Regions from separate parts of the Micrococcus sp. PSi08 genome, predicted to be linked through region 2. Evidence: riboswitches for the same ligand, from Rfam matches in the RefSeq annotation. Region 2 holds a riboswitch; the other holds the start of a gene.
The links. Region 2 has a riboswitch for S-adenosylmethionine ahead of ACFI33_RS05325 (bifunctional o-acetylhomoserine/o-acetylserine sulfhydrylase). Riboswitches for the same ligand answer to the same signal wherever they lie in the genome.
Positions count from the first base shown of each region.

Region 1 (7,094 bases), on a different contig from region 2:
TCCAGACGGTGGCCGCGCACCTGCGCCACCTGCGCGAGGACTGAGCCCCTCCGCCGCGGGCCCGGTCCGCACTACGCTGACCTCAGACCCGTCCCCTCGACCCCGCGGAGGCACCCCATGACCATCCTCGTCGGCTACGCCCCCTCGAAGGCCGCGGACGCCGCTCTGGACACCGCCCTGGACATCGCCCGCTCCACCGGCGAGCACGTGGTGGTGGTCAATGCGGGCCCCGGCGGCGAGCACCGCACCAAGTCCCTCGTCACGGAGGAGCAGCAGCGCGGCGTGCAGGCCCGGTTGGACGCCTCCGGCGTGACGGCCGAGTTCCGTCAGTACGCGCGCGGCCGGTCCACGGTGGAGGAGATGAAGGACGTGGCCGCGGAGCTGGACCCGTCCATCGTGGTCATCGGCGTGCGCCGCCGCGGCGGCTTCGGCCGGTTCGTCATGGGATCGGTCTCGGACGAGCTGCTGCAGGAGATCGATCAGCCGGTGCTGTGCGTGAAGGAGTACCGGCAGTACGGGGACCACACGCCCGAGGCCGTGAGCCACGTCGCCGAGACGGACCCGGCCGCCCACGGCCTGCCCGCGTCCGAGCCGATGGCAGAGCGGCGTCGGCTCACACCCGTCGATTCCGGGGACCCGACGCTCGAGCGCTGAGCGCTCCCGCCGGGCCTCAGTCCTCGTCGTCCTGACGGCGGCGCGTGACGGCGTCGTCGAGGGGGCCGTCCGCGTGGGAGCCGGCGCCGCTGCGCCGCCCGGCCTCGTCCGCCGCCGCGGCCTCCGCCGCCTGCTTGGCCTGCTGGGCGCGCCGCTCGGCGAACGCCTCCTCGCCCGGGCCGGCGAGTTCGCGGTTGCGCTGCACCGCCGTCATCGAGCCGGTGTACAGGCCGGAGTGGTCGCCCACGCGGGTCAGCGGTGTGGTGAGGGTGTGCGGGCGCGGATCGGCGCCGTCGACGCGCGGCAGCGGCGCGGTGCGCGGGCGCGGCTCGCGGGCCGCCACCCCGGAGCCGTCCGGGCCCGGCTCACCCGTCCGGTCGCCACCGCGGGCCCCCGCGTCGGAGCCTTCGGAGGCGGGCGCCGCGTCGTCGTGGGCGGGGTGCCGGACCACCATGCGCTGCACCACGATGCCCTCGGGGTGCTCGTGGCGCAGGAAGGCCACGAGGTCCTCGCGCACGAGGCAGCGCAGGTCCCAGAGGTCGCCGGAGTTGCGGGCGGAGACCACGGCGCGGATGCGCACGACGCCGCCGGTCGCGTCGGTCACCTGCAGCGCGTGCTCGCGCCCGTCCCACAGGTCCGTGGACTCGAGCAGCTGCGCGAGCCGTGCGCGCAGCGCGTCCATCGGCACCCGCCAGTCCACGTCCAGCTCCACGACGCCGGAGACCTCGGTGCCCACGCGCGTCCAGTTCTCGAACGGCTGCGTGGTGAAGTGCGAGGACGGGTAGACCACACGTCGCCCGTCCCAGAGCTTGACCACCACGTTGGACAGGGTGATCTCCTCGACGGTGCCGAACACGCCCTCCATGTCCACCACGTCGCCCACCCGGATCGCGTCCGTGAAGGCGAGCTGGAAGCCGGCGAACACGTTGGTCAACGTGGACTGCACGGCCAGGCCGGCGATCACCGAGATCACACCGGCGGAGGCGAGCAGACCGGCCCCGAGCGAGCGCACCTCGGGCACCCCCAGCAGGACCACGGCGACGGCCACCACCACGATCACCGCGTTGAGGATGCGCCGGATCAGGATGGTCTGCGTCCGGATGCGTCGCTCGCGGCGGTGCTCGACGCTGGTCTCCTGGTAGCGGCCGAGGATCCCCTTCTCGATCACGCCGACCAGGCGCCACGCAGCCCACGCGCCCGCCGCGGCCACGGCGATGAGCATCAGGAACGACGCCGGCCGGTACCAGGTCTGCTCCTCGGCCATGACCCCGAGCCAGATCCGGGAGGCCAGCAGGCCGGCGGCGACGGCGGCCGGCAGGCTCAGCCGGGCGGCGCCGTGCTGGAACGCGGGGCGGCGCACGAGCACGACGCGCGCCACCTGCAGGGCCAGGTACACGACCGCCGCGCCGATCGCGAACGCCATCAGCACGGTCAGCAGCGTCCCCCATTCCACGCCGAAGGCCCGGGTGGTGGCGGCCGCCCCGTCCTGGATGTCCCCCTCCACCCCGGACGGCACGGTCTCGCCCGCCAGGAGGCGGTCCAGGGCGGTCAGCAGGGGCGGGGTCGCGAGGGCGGGCAGGACGGGGAGGACCATGACGACAGTCTGACACCCGCCCCCGGACGCACCCCGGAGAAGAGCACAATGGAGCCTGACCGTCCGCGCGGTCCGGGCCCGGCCGTCGTCGTGCCCCGTCCCGCCGGCCCGCCGCCGCCCCTCTGGAGGAATCCGTGCTCTCCGTCACCGACCTGCGCCCGCTCGACACCGCCACCGCGGACCTGTCCCGCATCATCCCGCGGGCGAACGTGGACGTGTCCTCCGTGGTGCCGGTGGTCGCCCCGATCATCGAGCAGGTCCGCCACGGCGGCGAGCAGACCCTGCTGGAGCTGGCTGAGCGGTTCGACGGTGTCCGTCCGCCGGCCCTGCGCGTGCCCGCGGAGGCGCTCGAGGCCGCCCTGGCCGGGCTCGACCCGCGGGTGCGCGCCGCCCTGGAGGAGTCGATCCGCCGGGCCCGGCTCGTGCACGACGCCCAGCACCCCCAGGACTCCACGGTCGAGCTCGGCGAGGGCGCCGTCGTGGAGAACCACTGGATCCCCGTGGGCCGCGTGGGCCTGTACGTGCCCGGCGGCCGCGCCGTGTACCCCTCCTCGGTGGTGATGAACGTGGTGCCCGCGCAGGCCGCCGGCGTGGGGAGCCTCGCGGTGACCTCACCCCCGCAGCGGGACCACGGCGGCCTGCCCCACCCCACCGTGCTCGCCGCGTGCGCGCTGCTGGGCGTGGACGAGGTCTACGCGGCCGGCGGCGCCCAGGCCGTGGCCATGCTGGCGCACGGCGTGAAGGACGACGACGGCGGGTGGCTCTGCGCGCCCGTCGACCTGGTGACGGGGCCCGGCAATGTGTATGTGGCCGCCGCGAAGCGCGCGCTGCAGGGCGTGATCGGCGTGGACGCCGAGGCAGGGCCCAGCGAGATCGCCGTGATCGCGGACGGCACCGCTCGCGCCGACTGGGTGGCCGCGGACCTGATCAGCCAGGCCGAGCACGACCCGCTGGCCGCCTCCGTGCTCATCACGGACTCCGAGGACCTGCTCCGGGACGTGCAGGCGGCGATCGAGGCGCAGGTGCCCGGGCAGCTCCACGAGGAGCAGCTGCGTGAGGCGCTCACCGGACCGCAGTCCGGCGTGCTGCTGGTGCGGGACATGGACCAGGCCGTGGAGGTCTCCGACCGCTACGCCACCGAGCACCTCGAGATCCAGACGCGCGACCCCGAGGCCCTCGTGGGGCGCATCCGCAACGCTGGCGCCGTGTTCGTGGGCCCGTACGCCCCCGTGCCGCTGGGCGACTACTCGGCCGGGTCCAACCATGTGCTCCCCACCTCGGGGACGGCCCGGCACTCCTCCGGTCTGAACACCGTGACGTTCCTGCGCCTGCAGCAGCGCATCCGCTACACGGAGACCGGGCTCGAGGAGGTCGCGGACGGGATCGGCGTGCTGGCCGAGGACGAGCGCCTGCCCGCGCACGGCGCCGCGATCCGCGCCCGCTTCGCGTGAGGGGGCGGGCGTGAGCGGCGTCCGCATCGACGCGTGGCTGTGGGCCGTGCGGCTGTACAAGACCCGGTCCGCGGCCACGGCGGCCGTGCGCGCAGGCCACGTGCGCATCGACGGCGAGCCCGTGAAGGCGGCGACGCCCGTCGTCGTCGGGAACCGGGTGCGGGTGCGCCAGGACGGAGGTGAGCGGATCCTCGAGGTCACGGGGCTGATCGCCAAGCGGGTGGGCGCCCCCGTGGCCCGGCAGCAGTACGTGGACCACTCCCCGCCGCCCGTGCCGCGTGAGCTGCTCGCGGTGCCGTACCGCGAGCGCGGCGCGGGCCGGCCCACCAAGCGGGACCGCCGGCAGCTGGACGCGCTGCGCGGCCGCGACCGACGCTGAGCGTCTCAGTCCTCCCCGCGCCGTCATCCGCCGTCGTGATGGCGGCCTCATGCGGAGGGTGCGGTCAGCACCATCCGGAACGGCTTGTCATTGTCCACCGTGACGGTGAACGTCATCGGCCCCGCCTCATCCACGGGGGGAGTCGCCGCCGACCAGCCGCCGCACAGCGCCTCCGACCCGGCCATCCAGGTCTTCGTTCCCCCGCCACCCCGTGAGGTCAGGATCTCCGTCTCACCGGTGGCATCCGAAGGACACAGCACGATGACCCGAAGGACCGCACCCTGTTGGGCGTCCACGGTGATCTGCTGTGTGCCCGTCCCGACCGCCTCCTCCAGGACGGACTCCTTCTCCGGGTCGAGATGGTCCGCATCCGGATGCCGGCGCGTGTACTCCACCAACGTCATCCCGTCCTCCTCGAACAGCGCGGCGGGGAGTGCTTCTTCACCGGCGGGTGACGACGCGGACGAACCGGTGGCGGAGGCCGACCGGGTTGCCGAGGGGGCCGCTGACGTCACGGTGACGGAGGACGCCGCAGCGGTGGAGGAGACGCTGCCCGGGGACGCGGAGCATCCCGAGATAGCGGTACCGAGGAGAGCCGCGACGACCACGGCGGCCGACAATGCCGCACGCTTCTTCTCGATGTCCATCCGCATGATCCGATCCCTCTCAGAGAACCGATTGCGGGGCCGCGGGCTGCGGTCTCGAGTCCCCCCTCTCGAGTGGCTTGATCCTGGCTGGCGATGCGCGGTGTGTCAAGCATCACATCGGGCAGCTCGGATGACGCCGCGCGACCGCCGCGCTTTGACCACCCCACGGACCCCTCCGTAGGCTGATCCCCAGAATCACGAGTTCCCGTCATTCACGGCCCTGGCCGGCGGGACGGCAACCCTCTCACGCAGTAGTGGGGTGCTCCAGGTGATGATTCGGCCCCTCGGACACCCCGACGGGCAAGTACCGCGCCTCCGCGGATCCGGGCGATCCGCGTTCCCGCCGTCTGCGGAGCCGCGCCAGTCATCGGAAGAGGACGCGCGCCATGACCCTGACCCACGAACCCCACACCGCCGCGTGGGACACCGACCTGTCCCTCGGCAACCTCCGCTCCGGCCTCTCGGCATTCCCCACCGGGGTCGTCGCGCTGGCGGGCCTCGCCGACGGCGTCCCCGAGGTGATGGTGTCCTCGTCCTTCGGCGTGGGCATCTCCTGGGAGCCGGCCCTCGTGTCCTTCTCCGCGCAGAACAGCTCCCGCACCTGGCCGCGCCTGCGCCGGGCCGGGGCGATCGGCGTCTCCCTGCTCGCGGCGGACCAGACGCCGCTGTGCCGCCAGCTGGCCTCCCGCGAGGGCGACCGCTTCGCCGGTCTGGACGTGCACCGCAGCCCGCACGACGCCCTGCTGATCGGGGGCTCCTCGCTCTGGCTCGAGACGCGGGTGCACGCCGAGGTCCCGGCGGGCGACCACACGGTGGTGCTGCTGGAGGTGACGGCCTTCGCGGATCACACGGACGCCGCTCCCCCGGCCGCCCTGCACCGCAATCTCTTCCACGGCCTGCGCGCGCTCTGAGCGAACCCCAGGTGAACAATCGGGCCCCTGGTTCCCGGTCGGCGAGATCCGTGCAATGATGGAGCCTGAAGTTGATCAAGCTGTATCCCGCCATCTTCACTGCTCGTCAGCCCGGCATCGCCGGCGTCGATGAGTGTTGGGCAAGCGGTTCAGTCTCGCCGCTTCACCCGCGTCCCACATCCGGGCCGCGGTCCAACACCGCCACCGCACCGCGGGGGCACATCGAAAGGACACCATCATGGCTGTCGGTACTGTCAAGTGGTTCAACGCTGAGAAGGGCTACGGCTTCATCGCCCCCGAGGACAACTCCGCGGACGTGTTCGTGCACTTCTCCGCCATCCAGGGCAACGGCTTCAAGGAGCTCCAGGAGAACGACCGCGTCGAGTTCGAGACCCAGGACGGCCCCAAGGGCCTCCAGGCCGCCAACGTGACGAAGCTCTGATCTTCGCCTGACGCACGGCTTCCGACGCCCCCGGTCCACACGGACCGGGGGCGTCGTCGTGTGTCAGGCGTCCACGCCCCGCCGGCCCACGTGGCGACGCAGCAGCAGCACCACGCCCAGGGCCAGCAGATACCCGGCCGCGACGACCGCGAAGCCGGCCCGGTAGTCGCCCGTGACGTCGCGCAGCACGCCCATCAGCAGCGGGCCCAGGGCGAAGCCGGCGTACATGCCCATCGAGTTCGCCCCGGTCGCACGGCCCAGCCGCTCGGCCGGCACCTCGCTCAACAGGCCCGCGTTGATCACCACGTTGGCGCCCAGCACCGTCAGGCCGTGCACCGCGGCGCCCACCCACAGCAGGGCCGGCAGGTCCAGCAGGTCCGCGGCGAGGAACACCACGACGCCGGCCACCGCACCCAGGCAGATCACGGCCAGCAGGGTGGTGGGCCGGTCTCCGGCACTCATCCGCCGGCTCCACCCGATCCGGGAGAGCACCCCCACCACCCCGGACACGGCCGCCGCGGCGCCGCCGGCCACGAGCGTCATTCCCAGCGTCTCGACCGCGAACAGCGGCAGGTACGTGTTCGTGGCCTGCATGCCCAGGCCGGTGAGGAACGCGATCGCCGCGAAGAACCAGACCGTGGCCGGCAGGGGCGAGGTGTCCCGCCGTCGTCGCCCGCCGACGGGGCCGGTGGCCGGCGGCGGCGCCCCGGGCAGCGGCGGGGCGGCGACCAGGGCGAGCACCCAGAGCGCCCCGGTGAGCACCGCGGCCCCCAACGCGGCGCCCGTCCAGCCGAGGGCGAGGGACGCGGCCGGGAAGAACAGGCCGCCGACCAGCTGAGCCGCCTGGACGCCGGACTGCTTCACCCCGACCCACCCGATGCGCCTCTCCGGCGGCACCACGGTGCGGATGATCCGGTTCGTGGTGGGGTTGGAGATGGCCTGCGTGACGCCCGCGACGGCGGCCGCCGCGTACAGCACGGGCAGGGACGGGGCGACGGCGCCGAGCACGAGCGCCG
Region 1 is NZ_JBHNYP010000014.1:49,343-56,436, forward strand. Features, by position in the region: gene ACFI33_RS06495 (MBL fold metallo-hydrolase) at 1-44, shown strand, start outside; gene ACFI33_RS06500 (universal stress protein) at 118-654, shown strand; gene ACFI33_RS06505 (mechanosensitive ion channel family protein) at 671-2,248, opposite strand; gene hisD (histidinol dehydrogenase) at 2,383-3,699, shown strand; gene ACFI33_RS06515 (RNA-binding S4 domain-containing protein) at 3,710-4,078, shown strand; gene ACFI33_RS06520 (hypothetical protein) at 4,126-4,725, opposite strand; SAM riboswitch class IV at 4,919-5,038, shown strand; gene ACFI33_RS06525 (flavin reductase family protein) at 5,112-5,636, shown strand; gene ACFI33_RS06530 (cold-shock protein) at 5,875-6,078, shown strand; gene ACFI33_RS06535 (MFS transporter) at 6,142-7,094, opposite strand, start outside.
Region 1: another riboswitch for S-adenosylmethionine. It lies ahead of ACFI33_RS06525 (flavin reductase family protein); the one in region 2 lies ahead of ACFI33_RS05325 (bifunctional o-acetylhomoserine/o-acetylserine sulfhydrylase).

Region 2 (7,094 bases):
GGACACGCCGAAGAACTTCCAGACCTCCCAGTACGACGAGCCGATCGTCTTCGACGGCCACCTGGACGTCGAGTTGGAGGACGGCGAGGTCTTCCGCGTGGAGATCGAGCGCGCGCACCTCGAGGACGACGCCGGCAAGCTCACCCACGTGGGCGGCTCCGGGCGGATCCAGGGCGCCTCCGCGTCCCTCGTCGACTACAACCGTGCGGGCGTGCCGCTCATCGAGATCGTCACCAAGCCGATCGTCGGCGCCGGTGCGCGGGCCCCCGAGCTGGCCCGCGCCTACGTCACCGCGATCCGGGACATCGTGCAGGCCATCGACATCTCCGACGCGCGGATGGAGCGCGGCAACGTCCGCTGCGACGCGAACGTCTCGCTGATGCCCAAGGGCGCCACCGAGTTCGGCACCCGCACCGAGACGAAGAACGTGAACTCCACGCGCGCCGTGCAGCACGCGGTCACCCACGAGATCCAGCGCCAGGCCGCGGTGCTGGCCGCGGGCGGCACCGTGACGCAGGAGACCCGCCACTGGCACGAGGACACCCGCAGCACCACCTCGGGCCGCCCGAAGTCGGACGCGGACGACTACCGGTACTTCCCCGAGCCGGACCTCGTGCCCGTGCACGTGGACGCCGCGTGGGTCGAGCGCGTGCGCGCGGCCATGCCCGAGCTGCCGGCCGTGCGGAACAAGCGGCTCAAGGCCGAGTGGGGCTTCTCGGACGAGGAGTTCCGCGACGTCGTCAACGCCGGCGTCCTGGACGAGATCGTCGCGACCGTGGAGGCCGGCGCCTCCGCGGCGGCCGCCCGCAAGTGGTGGATGGGCGAGATCGCCCGCCTGGCGAACGCCCGTGAGGTCGCCGTCGCCGAGCTGGGGATCACCCCGGCGCACGTGGTGGAGGTCGAGGAGCTGATCGCCGCGAAGACGATCAACGACAAGATCGCCAAGCAGGTGCTCGGCCTGGTGGCCGACGGCGAGGGCGCCCCCAAGGAGGTCGTCTCGGCGAAGGGCCTGGCCGTGGTGTCCGATGACGGCGCGCTCACCGAGGCCGTCGACGCCGCGATCGCCGCCAACCCGGACGTGGCCGAGAAGATCAAGGGCGGCAAGATGGCCGCCGTCGGTGCCCTGATCGGCCCGGTCATGAAGGCCACCCGCGGGCAGGCCGACGCCGGCCGGGTGCGGGAGATCGTGCTGGAGCGCCTGGGCGTGTCCTGACGACCGCGCGGGCCCTCAGCCGCCCAGGGCGGTGAGGGCCCGCGCCACGCGGGGCAGGGTCTTGCGCAGCAGGCGCCGCCAGGACCCCGCGGCCAGCCCGCCGACGATCGCGTCCCGGGCCGCCGCGTCGTCGAGCGTCTCCAGGGCCATCGCCCCGAGCCACACGCGGGCCCGGCGCGCCTCGGCCGCGTCCCGGGCCAGGTCGGGGACCTTCTCCTCGCCATGCCACAGCGCCAGGTAGGCGACGTTGAGGGCGGGGTCCCACGCGCACGCGAGGTCCCAGTCCAGCACCCCGGCCAGCGCCCAGCGCAGCGGGGCGCGCGGGTCCTCGTCCTCGGGCACGGCGCGCCAGCGCATGTTGTGCCCGGCCAGGTCGCCGTGCACGAGCGACGGCGGCACGGGCGGCGCGGCGGTCCACGCCGTCACCGCGTCCGCGAGGGCGGCCACCGCGTCCGGCCACGCCTCGGCGCCCAGCCGCGCGTCGACGTCGTGCCCCTCCCACGCGCCCAGGCGCGCGGCGACCGCCCCCGGCAGCGCCGCGACGTGCCGGGCGCGCTCCGGCGTCCACGGGCCGCGGAAGGCGAACGGGCGGCCGAGGTGGGGGGCGATCCGCGGGTCGGTGACGTCCACGGCGGCGAGGTCGTCGAGGACGCCGCGCAGCACGGCCGGATCGCCCTCGTGCGGCGGGTGCGGTCCGCCCGGGAGGAAGCGCTGCAGCACCGCGGCGCCCGGGCCCGCGGGGACGGGGTCCGAGAGGGCGACCGGCACGGTCCACGGCACGCGGCGCTCGGCCAGGGCCGCGGCGAGCCCGTCGAGGAGGGCCAGGCGCCGGGGCAGGTGCGCCGCGGGGTCCCGCTCGGGCGCCCACCGCGCGGCGGGGGCGGCGCCGACCTCGTGGGCCCGCGTCATCCGGAGGACGCCGACGTCCTCGAGCACGAGCACCCGGTGGAACTGCCCGCCCTCCTCCACGGACGCCGCGGCCCAGTCGGCTGTGCGGAGCCGCCGGGCGAGGGCGGGGTCGAGGCCGGGGCGGAGGTGCCTCAGGGCGCGGTGGACCAGCTCGAGCTCGCTGGGGGCAGGCGGGGAGACCACACGACCACGCTAACCCTCCCTCTGCCCTCCCGGACTTTCGAACGTGACATCGGGGGAATGGGGACTTTCGAACGGGAGAGAGGCCCTACCACACGTTCGAAAGCGGCCGGGGGAGAGGGGGCGGGCGGATACTGGAGGGCATGCCCGCCACCCCGCGCACGTCCCGCACCCCGGCCGGCCCGGCCGTCCGACCCGCCCCCGCGCTGCCCGCCCCCTCGGCGCGCACGGTGCGGTGGGAGATCGCGATCGTCCTCGGCCTCTCCCTGGGGAAGTCGGCGGTCTACGCGATCGTCCAGCTCATCGACAAGGCCACCCAGGCCCCGCTCGGCGAGCAGACCACCGTCCTCAACCCGGCCCTGGCCGACCGCTGGGCCTTCGACCTGACCTATCAGCTGCTCGGCATCGGGTTCGCGCTCGTGCCGGTGGCCCTCGTGCTGCACCTGATGCACCTGCGCGGCCGGAACCCGTTCCGGGTGCTCGGCCTCGACCTGCGCCGCCCCGGCCGCGACTTGGCCTGGGGCCTGGGCCTGTTCGCGGCCATCGGGCTGGGCACGCTCGGCGTCTACGCCGCCGGCCGGGCCCTGGGGATCACGACGGCGATCGTCGGCTCGGCGCTCGGGGAGAGCTGGTACCAGGTGCCGGTCCTGCTGCTCTCCGCGCTGCGGCACGGACTGCTGGAGGAGGTCATCGTGGGCGCCTGGCTCGTCGACCGGCTCGGGTATCTGCAGCGGCTGCGCGCCGCGGGCCTGGCGCACGATCCGGCGCCGGCCGTGCCGTCGTCGTGGGTGAGCGCCGAGGGGCTGTACCTGCCGACCCGCGCGGCCGTCGTCGTGCTCGCCCTCGCGCTGCTGCGCGGGGCGTACCACCTGTACCAGGGGATCGGGCCGGGCGTGGGCAACGCCCTGATGGGCGTGGTGTTCGCGCTCGTGTTCCTGCGGGTGCGCCGGGTGATGCCGCTGGTCATCGCGCACACGCTGCTGGACGCCGTCGGGTTCGTCGGCTACCCGCTGCTGGCGCGGGCGGGGCTGCTCGGCTGAGCGGCCCCGCCCCCGCGCTCAGAGCGTGACCTCGCCCTTCGGGGTGCGGAAGGTGACCGAGACGATGCCCGGGGTGCCGGAGGGCGCGACGTACTCGATGTTCACGTCCTGGACCTGGCCGTCCTCGTCGTCGCCGAGCCACTCGGCGAGGCGCTCGGGGGAGCCGGCGATGTTCAGGCGCTCGATGGTGGCCTGCGGCTCGGCCGCCTGCGAGGGGTGCATGTCCTCCTGACCGTCGGCCCAGCGCAGGATGAACGGCAGCTGCGGGTCCGCGAGGGTTCCCTTGACGCCGATCTGCCGCCAGGACAGCTCCCGGCCGTCCGGGAAGCGACGGTTGCCGGGGACGGCCTCACGGCCGAGGCGGCGCTCGAACCGGCCGATGTCCGTGGTGGCCACCGCCCAGCTCATCCAGCCGCCGCCCTGCTCGGTGCGGGCGCGCACGAGCTGGCCGAACGGCGCGCTGAGGGAGGCCGGGTGGTCCAGGGCCTCGACGACCTCCAGATACTGCCTGCCCGCCATGGGGAACAGGGCGTTCTGCGTACCGAAGCGGGGGTGGACACCGCCCTTGATCCGCTCGATGCCCAGCGTCTCAGCGATGCGGGCGACCGTGGCGTCCAGGCCCTCGGGGCCGGCGGCGTAGGACACGTGGTCCATGCGACAGGTGTGCACTGCGCTGTTCCTCTCCGTTCCCGGGCTGCCCCGGGGGTTGACCTGGTGCGAGTCGCGGGGCGTCGAGCCCTTGACGGGTCGGGTGCCCCGTGCGGAGAGCGTATCCGCGTGTGACACGCGTGACGAAATCGTGGCGGGGCGGCGGGCTACACTCGGGGATACGGTCACGAGAGTCAGCAACAGGCCCCGGCATGCTGACCGGCAACCCTCCTTCCGCGGTGGGGTGCCCCGGGTGACGACCAGGCCGGCCCCACAACGGATGCCGGCAAGCGCGGGCCGATCCCACGGCCCCTCTCGACGGCGCCGGGTCATCTCCGGCACCTCGACGACGCCGGTCCCCGGATCGGCACGTCGGCCGGCGGGCGGGGCGGCCGGGTCCGGCCCCTGAACCCTTCAGGAGGGTCCGCCATGACCGACCAGCCCACCCCGACCCCCGACGCTTGGGGCTTCTCCACCGCGCAGGTCCACGCGGGCGTCGCCGTCGGCCAGCACGCCTTCGGTGCGACCGCCCTGCCGATCTTCCAGACCACCTCGTACGACTTCCCGTCCGCCCAGGTGGCCGCGGACCGGTTCGCGCTCAAGGACCTCGACCCGCTCTACACCCGCATCGGCAACCCGACGCAGGGCCCGGTGGAGGAGAAGATCGCCGCGCTCGAGGGCGGTGTGGGCGCGCTGCTGCTGGCCTCCGGTCAGGCGGCGACGACGTTCGCGATCCTCAACCTCGCCGGCGCCGGCGACCACGTGGTCGCCTCGGCCAGCCTCTACGGCGGCACGCAGAACCTGTTCAAGCACACCCTCGCCAAGGTCGGCGTCGAGACGACGTTCGTGACCGACCCGGACGACCTCGAGTCCTGGCGCGCCGCCGTCCGGCCGAACACCAAGGCGTTCTTCGGCGAGACCCTCGGCAACCCGCGCGGCGACGTCCTGGACGTGCGCGCCGTCGCCGACGCCGCCCACGAGGCCGGCGTGCCGCTGATCGTGGACAACACGCTGGCCACCCCGTACCTGCTGCGGCCGATCGAACACGGCGCCGACGTCGTCACCCACTCCGCCACGAAGTACCTCGGCGGGCACGCCGCGGCCATCGCGGGCGTGATCGTCGACGCCGGCACGTTCGACTACGCGCAGCACGCCGAGCGGTACCCCGGCTTCAACGAGCCGGACGAGTCGTACCACGGCCTCGTCTACGCGCGGGACCTCGGGGTGGGCTCGCCGCTCGGCGCCAACCTGGCCTTCATCCTCAAGGCGCGCGTGCAACTGCTGCGCGACTACGGCTCGGCCATCTCCCCGTTCAACGCGTTCCTGGTGAACCTCGGCCTGGAGACCCTGTCCCTGCGCATGGAGCGGCAGGTGGCCAACGCGGCCGCCGTCGCGCGCTGGCTCGAGGGCCGCGACGACGTCGAGCACGTGGTCTACGCCGGCCTGGAGTCCAGCCCGTGGCACGAGCGCGCCCAGCGCTACCTGCCGAAGGGCGCGGGCGCGTTCGTCTCCTTCGAGATCGCGGGCGGCCGCGAGGCCGGGGCCGCGTTCGTGGACGGGCTCACCCTGCACCACCACGTGGCCAACATCGGCGACGTCCGCTCGCTCGTGGTGCACCCGGCCTCGACCACCCACTCCCAGCTCACCGACGACGAGCAGCGCGCCGCCGGCGTCACCCCCGGCCTGGTGCGGCTCTCGCTCGGCGTGGAGGACATCGAGGACATCCTCGCCGACCTCGAGCGCGGCTTCGCGGCCGCCGCTCGCCGCGGCGACGACGACGCGGGGGAGCGGGCATGACCGCCGTTGCCACGCGTCCGTCGCGCACCGCGCTGCCCCGCGGCGGCCGCCACCGTCTGCGGGTCGGCGAGCTGCGCACCGAGACCGGCGGGCTGCTGCCCGACGTCGAGCTGACCTACGAGACCTGGGGCACCCTCGCCGCCGACGGCTCCAACGCCGTGCTCGTGCTGCACGCCCTCACCGGCGACGCGCACGTGGCCGCGCACGAGGAGGACCCGACGCCGGGCTGGTGGGACGCCCTCGTCGGCCCGGGCCGCGCCGTGGACACGGACCGGTGGTTCGTGGTCGCCCCCGCCATGATCGGCGGCTGCCACGGCTCCACCGGGCCCTCGACGCCCGCGCCCGACGGGCGGCCCTGGGGCTCCCGGTTCCCGTTCCTCACGCTGCGGGACGCGGTCGAGGCCGAGCGGCGCCTGGCCGACCACCTCGGGATCGGCGCCTGGCGTGCCGTGATCGGCGGATCGATGGGCGGGGCCCGCGCCCTCGAGTGGGCCGCGACCCACCCCGCGCGCGTCGCCGGGGTGGGCGTGCTGGCCGCCACCGCGGCCTCCTCCGCCGACCAGATCGCGTGGGGCCAGGCGCAGACCGCGGCCATCCGCCTCGACCCGGACTTCCAGGGCGGCGACTACTACCCCGGCCCCGGCCCCGTGGCCGGCCTGGGCATCGCCCGGCGCATCGCCCACACCACCTACCGCACGGCGGGCGAGCTCGGCCAGCGGTTCGGCCGCGAACCGCAGGGCGTCGAAGATCCCTTCGGCGCCGTCGTCGGGGTGCCGGGCGGGCGCGGGCGCTACGCCGTGGAGTCCTACCTGGACCACCAGGCGGCCAAGCTCACCGACCGGTTCGACGCGAACTCCTACCTCGTGGTCACCGAGGCCCTCATGGGCCACGACGTCGGGCGCGGGCGCGGCGGCGTGGCGGCGGCGCTCGCGGACTACCGGGGCCGGGCGTTCGTGGCCGCCGTCGACTCGGACCGGCTCTACCTGCCGGCCGAGTCCGAGGCGCTCGCGGCGGCGCTGCCCGCGCGGCCGCCGGTGCACACGATCGCCTCGCCCATCGGCCACGACGGGTTCCTCACCGAATACGGCCAGGTGGCCGACACGCTGAAGCGCACCCTCGCCCTCTGAGCTTTCGTTCGGGAAACGGCGGCGTGTCGCGGCACTGTCGTTCGGGAAACGGCCACCGGTTCCCGCCGGCCGGGCTCAGGGCTCGACGACGTCCAGCGGCTCGGTGTGGTCCGAGCCCCGCGGCATCGGCGCGCCGAAGAGCGGCTCGGGGACGGGGCGCTTGGCCGTGACGCCGTCGCC
Region 2 is NZ_JBHNYP010000011.1:45,967-53,060, forward strand. Features, by position in the region: gene gatB (Asp-tRNA(Asn)/Glu-tRNA(Gln) amidotransferase subunit GatB) at 1-1,213, shown strand, start outside; gene ACFI33_RS05310 (phosphotransferase) at 1,229-2,305, opposite strand; gene ACFI33_RS05315 (CPBP family intramembrane glutamic endopeptidase) at 2,446-3,342, shown strand; gene ACFI33_RS05320 (VOC family protein) at 3,361-3,996, opposite strand; SAM riboswitch class IV at 4,174-4,289, shown strand; gene ACFI33_RS05325 (bifunctional o-acetylhomoserine/o-acetylserine sulfhydrylase) at 4,420-5,787, shown strand; gene metX (homoserine O-acetyltransferase MetX) at 5,784-6,914, shown strand; gene ACFI33_RS05335 (SGNH/GDSL hydrolase family protein) at 6,990-7,094, opposite strand, start outside.